Linked DNA regions of Azoarcus sp. CIB. The protein of the gene in region 1 interacts with the protein of each later gene in a pairwise test. Links are inferred from orthologs where the notes say so. Each region holds a gene or a part of one and is shown in the gene's direction. Other genes may lie near its edges. The genes, in order: leuS and ligA.

Region 1 (6,859 bases):
CGCCCGCGTTACCGCGACATACATCAGGCGCCGCTCCTCCTCCAGCCCCTCGTTCTCGAGCGCACTGTTTTCGTGCGGGAACAAACCTTCCTCGAGCCCCGTGAGGAAGACCACGTCGAACTCCAGCCCCTTCGACGAATGCACGGTCATCAACTGCACGGCATCGCTGCCGGCGTCGGCCTGATGCTCGCCCGCCTCGAGCGACGCGTGGGCGAGAAAATCGGCCAGCAGCGCATGCGGCTGCGCGAGCGCCTCGGCATCCGCGCCCGACTCGCCGAGGAAGTTCGCCGCCGCGTTGATGACTTCGTCGAGGTTCTCCAGCCGCTCCTGCCCTTCCTTCTCGCTGCGATAGAAATCACGCAGGCCGCTGGCGTCAAGCACATGGTCCACGAGTTCGGGAAGCGGCAGACGTGACGTGTCGCGGCGCAGATCCTCGACAAGGCGCACAAACTGCGCCAGCACCGTCCCCGGCTTGCCCGAAAGGTGCGGCACCGTCGAGTACAGGCTCGCGTTCCAGGTACGCGCAGCGTCCTGCAGCGCTTCGAGGGAACGCGCACCGATGCCCCGCGTCGGAAAATTCACGACGCGGCTGAACGCCGTGTCGTCGTCGGGATTGGCGATCAGGCGCAGGTAGGCCAGCGCATGCTTGATCTCCTGACGCTCGAAGAAGCGCAGACCGCCATAGACGCGATACGCGATGCCCGCCGAAAACAGCTGGTGTTCGAGCACGCGCGACTGCGCATTCGAACGATAGAGCAGCGCGACGTCCGACCGACTCATGCCGTCGCGCACCAGCGACTGGATCTCTTCGACGATCCAGCGCGCCTCGTCCATGTCCGCATAGGCCTCGAACACGCGGATCGGTTCGCCCGCACCGCGTTCGGTCCACAGGTTCTTGCCCAGCCGGGCAGTGTTGTGGCGGATGATCGCGTTCGCCGCGTCGAGGATGTTGCCGTGCGAGCGGTAGTTCTGTTCCAGCCGGATCACGTTGGCGACGCGGAACTCGCGCTCGAAGTCGCGCATGTTGCCGACTTCCGCGCCGCGGAAGCGGTAGATCGACTGATCGTCGTCACCCACGCAGAACAACGTGGCGCCGCCTTCACGCCCGTCGTCGGCGAGCAGCTTCAGCCAGCGGTACTGCAGGCGGTTCGTGTCCTGGAACTCGTCGACCAGGATGTGACGGAATCGACGCTGGTAGTGACGACGGATCGGTTCATTGCGCTCCAGCAACTCGTACGTGCGCAGCAGCAACTCCGCAAAATCCACAACAGACTCGCGTTGGCATTGCGCCTCATACTCCGCGAAAAGCTCCACCCGGCGTCGGGTGTAATCGTCCCAGGCTTCGACGGCATGCGGACGCAGACCGGCTTCTTTCTGGGCATTGATGAAATGTTGCAGTTCGCGCGGCGGAAACTTCTCGTCATCGACGTTGAGCGCCTTCAGCAGACGCTTGATCGCGGCGAGTTGGTCGCCGGAATCGAGGATCTGGAACAACTGCGGCAAACCGGCGTCACGGTGGTGCGCACGCAGCAGGCGGTTGCACAGCCCGTGAAAGGTGCCGATCCACATTCCGCGTGCGGAATGGCCGAAGGACAGCGGCAGCATCGCCGACAGGCGGCCCAGCAGCTCCTTCGCCGCCTTGTTGGTGAAGGTCACCGCGAGAACGCCTTGCGGATCGGCCTGCCCGGTCTGCACCAGCCACGCGATGCGGGTCGTGAGGACGCGGGTCTTGCCCGAACCTGCACCGGCAAGGATCAGCGCATGCTGAGGCGGAAGGGTGACGGCTTGGAGTTGTTCGGGATTGAGATTGGCGAGCAGATCGGACATGCGGGCTTCCTGTTCAGGCCGCGATTCTAACCGGGAGCGGCACCTTGTTTCTTCCCGGATCGTCGCCCCCGGACCAGGACGAGGCCCAAAAACCGATTCAGTTGAACCTGGAAACCGTTGTGGCAATGCAACATACAGTTGAAAACGTATAACGATCGGCGTACTTTTGAATTGTGCAGAGCAGCAATTCGTTGAGAAATATCAAGGAATCGCGCCGCCGAAACGAAGAAAATTGCAACCAATTTCGATGCTGCATCGCACTAACCGCGCCCTACACGGCCGGCTCAAGAGGCCGATCCGCGCGACGCAAGAACTGGCCGACGATGGCCATCAGGAGAACCCGACCATGAAAACCCCGAAACTACTGCCCTGGTATGCCCGCAAGGCCGGCGTAACCATCGAGCGCGCCACGATGCTCTGGCACCAGGCCGTGCGCGAGGCGACCGCGGCCACGGAGTGGGTGGGCAATTCCGAATACTGGGGCGAAGCGATGAGCGCCTTCCAGCGCCTGCTCGAAAGCGAGCGCGCCACCTTCTGCGCCCCGCGCGTGACGCCGATCGTGCGTTGCCAGAACCGCATCTGGCGCCTGCCGCTGACGGCGATGGAAGACATGGTCTCCGTCTTCTCAGCCAACTGGCAGCGCCAGGCCGGCGCCCCGCGCAAGGCCGCCTGAAATCCGAACCTCCGCGGCCCACGCCGCGACACCGTCTTCCTCCCTCTCCTTCAAAGGAGATTAAGCATCCGGCTCCCTCCGGATGCTTTTTTTTGTCCGCCCACAGCCCTCCCGGACGTGGCAAGCAGAGACGCCGCACGAGGCTCAACGGCTTCGCGGTATACTCGCGCGTTTTCCACGTCTCGACTCTCGCCCGCAAATGCAGGACAAATACACCCCCGCCACGGTCGAATCCGCCGCCCAGCAGCACTGGGAATCCGCCCAGGCCTTCCGCGTCACCGAAGACGCGGGCAAGCCCAAGTACTACTGCCTGAGCATGTTCCCCTACCCGTCGGGCAAGCTGCACATGGGCCACGTGCGCAACTACACGATCGGCGACGTGCTCGCGCGCTACCACCGCATGCGCGGCTACAACGTCCTGCAACCGATGGGCTGGGACGCCTTCGGCATGCCGGCCGAGAACGCCGCGATCCAGAACAACGTGCCGCCGGCAAAGTGGACCTACGCGAACATCGACTACATGAAGGCGCAGCTCAAGCGTCTCGGTTTCGCGATCGACTGGTCCCGCGAACTCGCCACCTGCAAACCCGACTACTACCGCTGGGAACAGTGGCTGTTCACGCGCTTGTACAAGAAGGGCCTGATCTACAAGAAGCTCGGCACCGTGAACTGGGATCCGGTCGACGAGACCGTGCTCGCCAACGAGCAGGTCATCGACGGCAAGGGCTGGCGCAGCGGCGCCGTCGTCGAAAAGCGCGAAATCCCCATGTATTACATGAAGATCACCGCTTACGCGGATGAACTTCTCGACGCGCTCGACGCCCTGCCCGGCTGGCCCGAGCAGGTCAAGCTGATGCAGAAGAACTGGATCGGCCGTTCCGAAGGCGTCGAAGTGCATTTCCCCTACGACCTGTCGACGATCGGCAAATCCGGCGTCCTGAAGGTGTTCACCACCCGCGCCGACACGCTCATGGGTGCGACTTACGTCGCCGTTGCGGCCGAGCACCCACTTGCGCTGCAGGCGGCGGCGAACAACCCGGAACTCGCCGCATTCATCGACGAATGCCGCCACGGCGGCGTCGCCGAGGCCGACCTCGCGACGATGGAGAAGAAGGGCATGCCGACCGGCCTGCGCGTCGTCCATCCGATCTCCGGCGAGTTCATGGACGTCTGGGTCGCGAACTACGTGCTGATGGGGTACGGCGAAGGCGCGGTCATGGCCGTTCCGGCGCACGACGAGCGCGACTTCGCGTTTGCGATGAAATACCACCTGCCGATCCGGATGGTCGTGGGCTCCACGCGCGATGCCTATCTCGACACCACCGCGCCGTGGCAGGACGCCTACAGCGAGCACGGCCGTCTCGTGAATTCCGGAAAGTACGATGGCCTGCACTTCCAGGATGCCGTCGACGCGATTTCCGCCGATCTTGCGGAAAAGGGCCTCGGCGCCAAGCGCACGCAGTATCGCCTGCGCGACTGGGGCATCTCGCGCCAGCGCTACTGGGGCTGCCCGATCCCGATGATCAACTGCGACGACTGCGGCAATGTGCCAGTACCGGACGAGCAACTGCCGGTGGTGCTGCCTGAAAATGTCGAAGTTACCGGCCGCGGCTCACCGCTCGCGAAAATGCCTGAGTTCTACCAGTGCAGCTGCCCGCAGTGCGGCAAGCCCGCTCGCCGCGAGACCGACACGATGGACACCTTCGTCGAGTCCTCGTGGTACTTCCTGCGCTATGCCTCGCCCGACAACGACAAAGCGATGGTCGACGGACGCGTGAACTACTGGGCGCCGGTCGACCAGTACATCGGCGGCATCGAGCACGCGATCCTGCACCTGCTCTACTCGCGCTTCTTCACCCGCGCGATGCGCGACGAAGGCTTGGTGAACGTCTCCGAGCCCTTCACGAACCTGCTCACTCAAGGCATGGTCGTCGCCGAGACCTACTATCGCGACGCCGACGGCGGCAAGAAACAGTGGATCAACCCCGCCGACGTCCAGATCGAACGTGACGACAAGGGCCGCATCGCCGTGGCGAAACTCGCCGCCGACGGCCAGCCGGTCGTCATCGGCGGCACCGAGAAGATGTCGAAGTCGAAGAACAACGGCGTCGATCCGCAAGCCCTGGTCGATCAGTACGGCGCCGACACCGCGCGCCTGTTCATCATCTTCGCCGCGCCACCAGACCAGCAGCTTGAATGGTCCGATTCCGGCGTCGAGGGCGCCTATCGCTTCCTGCGGCGCGTGTGGGCTTTCGGCCACAGCTTCGCCAACGAATTCCGCGCACAGCTCCCGGCCACGCGCACGCTTGCGACCGCCCAGCTGCCCGACGCCCTCGCGTCCGTGCGCCGCGAGATCCACACCTGCCTCAAGCAGGCGAACTACGACTTCGGCAAGCACCAGTTCAACACCGTCGTCTCGGCGGCGATGAAGACCCTCAACGCACTCGAAAAGGCTCCGCGCGACAACGGCGCCGCCCACGCCGAAGTCGCCGAGGAAGGCCTGTCGATCCTGCTGCGGCTGCTCGCCCCGATCACACCGCACGTCGCGCACGCACTGTGGCAAGACTGCGGCTTCGCCGGCGACATCCTCGACGCGAGCTGGCCGGAACCGTCGGACGCCGCACTCAAGCAGGACGAGCTCGACCTCGTGCTGCAGGTCAATGGCAAGCTGCGCGGCAACATCAAGGTGGCAGCGGACGCAAGCTCGTCGCAGATCGAGGCGATCGCGCTGGCCTCCGAGGCGGCGCAGAAATTCATGGAAGGCAAGCCGCCGCGCAAGGTCGTGGTCGTGCCCGGCCGTCTCGTCAACATCGTGGTCTGAGGACTCCTGCGGATGCCCCCTTCCCGCTCCCGCCGCAGCCTGCTGCTGGCCTTCGGCGCCCTCGCCGTAGCGCCGCTGGCCGGCTGCGGATTCCAGTTGCGCGGGCCACGTCCGCTCGCGTTCTCGACCATCCATGTCGGCGTCAGCGCCCAGAGCGAGTTCGGCGCTGCGCTGCGCCGGCGCATTCGCACCAGCGGCACGACAGAAATCGTCGACGACCCGGCCAAGGCCGAGGTGAAGCTCGAGATCCTGCGCAATCAACCCGAGCGCGAGATCCTCACCCTGACGGGGGCAGGCAAGGTGCGCGAGTACGAACTGCGCCACGTCCTCACCTTCCGGCTGGTCGACCGCGCGGGCACCGAACGCATCCGGCCGACCACGATTTCGGCCAAGCGCGAATACACCTACGACGATTCGCAGGTGCTCGCCAAAGAACAGGAAGAAGCCCTGCTCTACCGTGACATGCAGGGTGACCTCGTCGACCAGCTCATGCGCCGACTCGCTGTCGTCAAACCGTGATCCTGCGTCCGGACCAACTGCCCGCCCTCCTCGACAAGCCGCTCGCCCCGCTTTATCTGCTGCATGGCAACGAGCCGCTGCTCGTACTTGAAGCGGCCGACCTGATCCGCGCGGCGGCCCGCCGCCAGGGCTTCGAGGAAAGGGAAACGCTGGTCGTCGGACAAGGGTTCCGCTGGGACAGCCTGAGCGCGGCGGCCGGCAATTTCTCGCTTTTCGGCGGCTCCAAGCTCATCGACCTGCGCATCCCCAATGGGAAGCCCGGCCGCGAGGGCGGCGACGCACTGCAACGGCATGCGCGCAACCCCGGCGGCGGCATCGTCACCCTCATCACCCTGCCCGAACTCGACTGGGCTGCGCGCAAAGCATCTTGGTTTACAGTCCTGTGCGATGCCGGCATCGCGGTCGAGCTCAACGCCCCCGAACGCGAGCGACTGCCGGAATGGATCGCCGGCCGTCTCGCGCGCCAGAATCAGTCGGCGCCGGCCGAGGCGCTCGCCTTCATTGCCGAGCACGTCGAAGGCAACCTCCTCGCGGCGCACCAGGAGATCCTCAAGCTGGGCCTGCTGCACGGGGAAGGACGCCTGACGCTGGAACACGTGCAGGACGCGGTCCTCAACGTCGCGCGCTACGACATCGACAAACTACGCCACGCGCTGCTTGAAGGCGACCCCGTGCGCTGCACGCGCCTGCTCGAAGGCCTGCAGGGCGAGGGATCGGCTCCACCGCTCGTGCTATGGGCGCTCGCGAACGAAATCCGCACGCTCGCAAACCTCAGCTCCGGCGTCGCGTCCGGCCAGCAACTACCGGCCCTGCTCAAGGCCGAGCGCGTCTTCGACGAACGGCGCCGCCAGGCGATCCAGCGCGCGCTGCCGCGCCTCAAGCCGGCGCTGCTGCGCGCCGCGCTGCTGCACGCCGCGCGCATCGACCGCATCATCAAGGGCCTTGCCCCCGGCGACGTGTGGGACGAATTCCTCCAGCTCGCGCTCAGACTCGTCCGCCGCTAACTGTTTCCCGCATGC
Region 2 (6,654 bases), 510 kb from region 1 along the record:
CAATGTGCTGCGGCGCGAGCTGCAGGCGGCACAGCAGCAGGTGCATGCCGAGCAGGTCGAGCTCCTGAAGCTCACGCAGGCGCGGCAGCGCGCAGAGGAGCGCCGGGCGCAGCTCGCGCGCGACCTCGAGGACATCGTCCATCTCGAATCCACCGAACGCGAACACCTCGCCCGTGCGGAGATGGAGCAGGCGCGCGCGGCGGAGCTGGCCGAGCTGCAGCGCGAGCGCCTCGACGGCGCGCAGGAGGTGCTGGCGGAGCGCGACAACGTGCTGCGCGAGACGCGCTCGCTCGAGCAAGCCCTCGCGCGCGAATTGCAGGAGGCGCGCTTTTCGGAGCGCGAGTGCGCGGGCAAGCTCGACGACATCGCGCGCAACCTGCAGCTGGCTGGCGAACAGCTGGGGCGGATCGCAACGGAAACCGAGGCGCGCCGGCACGAGCTCGACGCGACCGACAGCGGCCGCAGCCGCGACGCGCTGCAGGAGGCGCTGGAACTGCGCGCGAGCCGCGAGACGGCGCTGGCGGCGCGACGCGACGCGCTGGAAACAGCAGCGATGCGGCTCAGGCAGACCGAGGAGCTGCGCCTGCGCACCGAGCAGGAGGCAGCGCCCGCACGCGGACGGGTTGCCGAATTGCGGCTCGCCGTGCAGGCGGCGGAACTCGCGGCGGCGCAGTTCGACGAGCGGCTGGTCGAGGCGCAGGCCGACGAGGCGGCGCTGCAGCCGCTGCTCGCGCCCGACCTGCGCGAGGGTTCGTTGGTGCGGGAAGTCGGGCGGCTGGCGCGCGAAATCGCGGAACTGGGCCAGGTCAACCTGGCGGCATTGGATGAATTGCGCAGCGCGCAGGAGCGCAAGGGCTATCTCGACGCGCAGTTCGACGACCTGATGCAGGCGATCGACACGCTGGAGGATGCCATCCGCCGCATCGACCGCGAGACGCGCGAGCAGCTGCAGGACACCTACAATACCGTGACGCAGCATTTCGGCACGCTCTTCCCGCAGCTCTTCGGTGGCGGGCAGGCGCGGCTGGTGCTCACCGGCGACGAGATCCTCGACGCGGGGATCCAGATCGTCGCCCAGCCGCCCGGGAAGAAGAACACCTCGATCCACCTGCTGTCGGGCGGCGAGAAGGCGCTGACGGCGATCGCGCTGGTGTTCTCGATGTTCCAGCTGAATCCTGCGCCGTTCTGCATGCTTGACGAGGTGGACGCGCCGCTGGACGATACGAATACCGAGCGTTATTGCCAGATGGTGAAGCGCATGTCATCGCAGACGCAGTTCATCTTCATCAGCCACAGCAAGATCACGATGGAGATCGCGCAGCAGCTCGTGGGGGTGACGATGCAGGAACAGGGCGTCTCGCGCGTGGTGGAAGTCGATATGGAAGAGGCGTTGCGCTTGGCGGAGCCGGCAGCGGCCTGAACATGAGCGCCGCCGCGCCCTGGAACGGGGGCGCTGCGGCAAGGTGGATTGCGAAGCCCAGAGAATTGCGAGGTTCGCTGCGCGATGCGGCGGGACCGACAACGGGAAGGAAGATGGATAACGAATTGCAGATCGGCTTGGCGGCGCTGGGGGTGGCTTCGGTCGTCGGAATCGTGGCCTACAACAAGTGGCAGGAACGCAAACACCGCCGCGAGGCGGAGCAGGCCTTCAGGTCGGACCATCGCGACGTGCTGCTGGAACCGGCGGACGGCGCAGCGGACGCCGTTGCCGGCGAGCGCCTGGAGCCCTCGATGGGTGAGGCCGACAGCGAAAACCGGCGTGCGCCTGCGGCGGTGCATGATTCAGGCGTGCGCAAGGTGACGCCGGGGGTGCCGGATGCCGTCGATCGGCGCATCGACTGCGTGATCCGCATCGAGGCGATCGAGCCGCTGGAGGCGCCACGCCTGTGGGCCGCGCAGAGCGAGCAGTTGACGGGGATTTCCAAGCCCGTGCGCTGGTTCGCCTTCGACGATGCGGCGAACCTGTGGCGCCCCCTCGACGCGCATAGCGCGGGTGCCTTCCACTGGTTCTGTGCGGCGATGCAGACGGTGGACCGTCAGGGCCCGATCAGCGAGAACGATTTCTTGCACTTCTCCGGCGGCATGCAACGTGTGGCCGACCAGTTCCTCGCGGTGCCGGCGGATTTGCCGGCGCGTGGCGAATCGCTGCGCAACGCGGCCGAGCTGGACAAGTTCTGCGCGAACGTGGACGTGCAGATCGGCATCAACGTCGTCAGCAACGGCCAGCCCTTCGTCGGCACCAAGATCCGCGCGCTGGCCGAGTCGCACGGCATGACGCTGGGCCCGGATGGCTCCTTCCATGCGCGCGACGAGGAGGGCACTACCCTCTACACGCTGAGCAACATGGAACCGGCGCTGTTCGCCGCCGAAGAGATGCGCGATCTCGCCACCAGCGGCCTGACGCTGCTGATCGACGTGCCGCGCGTGCCGAACGGCGTGTTTGCCTTCGAGCGCATGATGCGCCAGGCCATGCAGATGGCCGACGCGCTGCACGGAACGGTCGTCGACGACAACCGCGCGCCCTTCGGCGCAGAGGCGGCGGCGATGATCCGCAGCCAGATCCAGCACTTCCAGGGGCAAATGGCGAGCGGGGACGTGCCGGCGGGCGGCCCCGTGGCGCAGCGCCTGTTCTCGGCCTGATGATCGCTTCGGCCCAGGTGTTCGAGCGCGCCGCGCAGCTGCGGCGCGAGCTCGAAGCGCACAATTATGCGTATTACGTCCTCGACGCGCCGACGATTCCGGACGCGGAGTACGACCGTCTGTTCCGCGAGCTGGAGGCGCTGGAGCAAGAGTTTCCGGAGCTCGTTACACCGAATTCACCTACGCAGCGAGTAGGTAGTCCTCCACAGCCCGCATTTAACCAAGTGCCGCATAAGATTCCTATGCTGTCGCTAGCAAATGCGTTTACGGAGGAAGAAATAATTGCATTTGACCGACGTTGTAGGGAGGCACTCGATCGCTCAGTGATTGAATATGCCGTTGAGCCAAAACTTGACGGACTTGCAATTACGTTAATTTATGAAAAAGGCGAATTTGTACGAGGTGCAACCCGAGGCGATGGAAGTACTGGCGAGGATGTTACCGCTAACCTCCGTACCGTTCGATCGATACCATTTCATCTACACGTCGACCGCCCTCCGGCGAGAGCCGAAATTCGAGGCGAAGTGCTAATGCAACGAGCTGATTTCGAGCGCTTGAACCAACGTCAGTTGAACGCCGGGGAAAAAATATTTGCTAATCCGCGTAATGCATCTGCTGGTAGTTTGCGACAACTAGACTCACGGATTACCTCGAAGCGGCCGCTACGATTTTTCGCCTATGCATTGGCTGAAATTGAGGGACAGCTACATCCACCCGACCATGCAGCGACGCTTGCACTGTTAAATCGTTGGGGCTTTGTTGTAGCCCCCGCGAATGAAGTGGTTCGAGGGCCAGAGGGACTGCTGGATTATTACCGACGCATCGGCGATAAACGTGCACATCTTCCCTATGATATTGATGGCGTTGTTTACAAGGTGAATCGCCGTGAGGACCAGTTAAGTCTTGGGTTTGTCTCGCGTGCTCCGCGCTGGGCCGTCGCGCACAAGTACCCTGCGCAGGAAGAGATCACCGAGCTACTCGGCATCGAGGTACAGGTCGGGCGCACCGGCGCGCTGACGCCGGTCGCACGCCTGAAGCCGGTGTTCGTCGGCGGGGTCACGGTGACCAACGCGACCCTGCACAACGAAGAGGAAATCCTGCGCAAGGGCGTGCTGATCGGCGATCAGGTCATCGTACGGCGGGCCGGCGACGTTATACCTGAGGTCGTCGGTCCGGTCGTCGAGCGGCGCACGGGCAGTGAGCAAGCCTTCGTAATGCCGACGCGCTGCCCCGTGTGCGCGTCGCACGTCGAGAAGGCCGAGGACGAGGTGGTGGCGCGCTGCACGGGCGGGCTGTTCTGTCCCGCGCAGCGCAAGCAGGCCCTGCTGCATTTCGCCGGGCGGCGCGCGATGGACATCGAGGGGCTGGGCGACAAGCTGGTCGACCAGCTCGTCGAGGCGGGCATCGTGAAGACGCCGGCGGATCTGTACAAGCTGGGCGTGCTGGCACTGGCGAATCTGCCGCGCATGGCCGAGAAGTCGGCGGCCAACCTGCTCGCGGCAATCGAGAAGAGCCGGCACACGGCGCTGGCGCGCTTCATCTTCGCGCTCGGCATCCGCAATGTCGGCGAGGCCACGGCAAAGGATCTGGCGCGGCATTTCGGCTCGCTGGACGCGCTGATGGCTGCGACGCCGGAGCAGTTGTTGGAGGTGCGCGACGTCGGACCGGTGGTCGCACAGAGCATTGCCGGCTTCCTTGCCGAAGCGCACAACCGCGAGGTGATCGAGCAGTTGCGCGCGGCGGGGGTGACGTGGGAAGAGGGTGAGCCCGCGGCTCCGGCCACGGGCAGTGCGAGCGGCAAGGTCTTCGTGTTGACCGGCACGCTACCGGCGATGAGCCGGGACGAGGCGAAGGCCCTGATCGAGACGCATGGCGGCAAGGTCAGCGGGTCGGTATCGAAGAAGACGGATTACGTGGTTGCGGGCGCGGAAGCCGGTTCCAAGCTCGCGAAGGCGGAAGAACTCGGCGTGGCGATCCTCGACGAGGACGGACTGCGACGCCTGCTCGAACAAGGTTGAAGATATGGCACGGACCAGACGCCGGGCTGAAGCAAAAGATGAAACAAGGGAGAGTCATCCAATGAAAAAGGTCACCAAGGCGGTATTCCCGGTTGCCGGCATGGGCACGCGCTTCCTGCCGGCCACCAAGGCCAGCCCGAAGGAAATGCTGCCGATCGTCGACAAGCCGCTGATCCAGTACGCGGTCGAAGAGGCAGTCGCCGCCGGCATCACCGACATGATCTTCATCACCGGGCGCACCAAGCGCTCGATCGAGGACCATTTCGACAAGGCCTACGAGCTGGAAACGGAACTCGAAGCGCGAGGCAAGAAGGAGTTGCTGGCGCTGGTGCAGCGGACGGTGCCCAAGGGCGTGAACTGCATCTACATCCGGCAGTCCGAAGCGCTTGGTCTGGGGCACGCGGTGCTGTGCGCCGCGCCGGTTGTCGGCGACGAGCCTTTCGCGGTGATCCTCGCCGATGACCTGCTGGACAACTACGGCGCAGAGCCGATCATGCAGCAGATGGTCGGCGTGTATAACTACAACCGCTGTTCGGTACTGGGTACGATGAACGTGCCGCGCGAAGACACCCGCCAGTACGGTATTGTCAGCACCGAGAGCCAACAGGGCGACGTGCAGCGCGTGACCGGCATCGTCGAGAAGCCGAAGCCCGAGGATGCGCCGACGACGCAGGCAGTGGTCGGGCGTTACATCCTGACCCCGCATATCTTCGACCACCTGCGTTCGATCAAGCCGGGTGCTGGCGGCGAACTGCAGCTGACCGACGCGATCGCATCCTTGCTCAAGGAAGAGGCGGTGCTGTCCTACCAGTTCCAGGGCGTGCGTTACGACTGTGGCTCGAAGCTCGGCTATCTGAAGGCGACAGTCGAACTCGGCTTGCGTCATCCGGAAGTCGGCACGGACTTCGCGGCGTATCTGGCGGATCGTAAGTAATCCTGACCGCCCTGATGGGCGGTCGGAAAAGAAAAAAGGCGCTGCAGATGCAGCGCCTTTTTTTGGTCGACCCGCCGGATTGAACCCGGCGGTCGCTGTCAGCTTCAGGCGTTTTCAGCCTTGTTCGCGCGCTTGCGCTCGTTTTCGGTCAGGTAGCGCTTGCGCAGCCGGATCGACTTCGGCGTGATTTCGACCAGTTCGTCGTCGGCGATGAATTCGATCGCGGATTCGAGCGTCAGCTGGATTGCGGGGATCAGGCGCACGGCTTCGTCGGTGCCCGAGGCGCGCACGTTGGTGAGCTGCTTGCCCTTGATCGGGTTCACCACCAGGTCGTTGTCGCGCGAATGGATGCCGATGATCATGCCTTCGTACACCGGGTCGTTGTGCGTGACGAACATGCGGCCGCGGTCCTGCAGCTTCCACAGCGCGTAGGCGACGGCCTGGCCATCGTCCTGCGAGATCAGCACGCCGTTGCGGCGCTCGCCCATCGCGCCGGCCATCGGGCCGTAGTCGTCGAAGACGTGGCTCGCGAGGCCCGTGCCGCGCGTCAGCGTCAGGAATTCGCCCTGGAAGCCGATCAGGCCGCGGGCCGGGATGCGGTATTCGAGGCGGGTGCGGCCCTTGCCGTCGGACTGCATGTCCTGCAGTTCGCCGCGGCGGCGACCGAGTTCTTCCATCACGCCGCCCTGGTGCTCTTCCTCGACGTCGACGGTGAGCATTTCGTACGGTTCGCACTTCACGCCGTCAATGTCGCGGAACACCACGCGCGGACGACCGACTGCGAGCTCGAAGCCTTCGCGGCGCATGTTTTCCAGCAGGATGGTGAGGTGCAGTTCGCCGCGGCCGGAGACCAGGAACACGTCGGAGTCGTTGGTGTATTCGACGCGCAGCGCGACGTTCTTGAGCAGTTCCTTTTCGAGGCGCTCGCGGATCTGGCGGCTGGTGACGAACTTGCCTTCGCGGCCGGCCAGCGGCGACGAGTTGACCATGAAGTTCATCGTCAGCGTCGGTTCGTCGACGGCGATCGGCTTCATGCCTTCGAGGCGGTCGGGATGGCAGATC

Evidence for each region.
Region 2: the proteins of leuS (region 1) and ligA interact in binary tests that used the Escherichia coli proteins (3 or more experiments, as listed by UniProt). The link is inferred for Azoarcus sp. CIB from one-to-one orthologs.

The regions. Positions count from the first base shown.
Region 1 is NZ_CP011072.1:3,602,393-3,609,251, forward strand. What follows is about bases 2,318-5,521. They hold leuS (leucine--tRNA ligase), read left to right. Parts: upstream 2,318-2,699; coding sequence 2,700-5,321; downstream 5,322-5,521. Other genes in these bases: AzCIB_RS16040 (hypothetical protein), read left to right, coding at 2,318-2,500; AzCIB_RS16050 (LPS-assembly lipoprotein LptE), read left to right, coding at 5,334-5,521. In the rest of the region: AzCIB_RS16035 (UvrD-helicase domain-containing protein), read right to left, coding at 1-1,827; more of AzCIB_RS16040, read left to right, coding at 2,174-2,317; more of AzCIB_RS16050, read left to right, coding at 5,522-5,840; holA (DNA polymerase III subunit delta), read left to right, coding at 5,837-6,844.
Region 2 is NZ_CP011072.1:3,091,686-3,098,339, reverse strand. What follows is about bases 2,150-5,148. They hold ligA (NAD-dependent DNA ligase LigA), read left to right. Parts: upstream 2,150-2,639; coding sequence 2,640-4,658; downstream 4,659-5,148. Other genes in these bases: galU (UTP--glucose-1-phosphate uridylyltransferase GalU), read left to right, coding at 4,720-5,148; AzCIB_RS13640 (cell division protein ZipA), read left to right, coding at 2,150-2,640. Outside these bases: chromosome segregation protein SMC, read left to right, coding at 1-1,420; more of AzCIB_RS13640, read left to right, coding at 1,534-2,149; more of galU, read left to right, coding at 5,149-5,592; translational GTPase TypA, read right to left, coding at 5,697-6,654. UniProt on the Escherichia coli protein: DNA ligase that catalyzes the formation of phosphodiester linkages between 5'-phosphoryl and 3'-hydroxyl groups in double-stranded DNA using NAD as a coenzyme and as the energy source for the reaction.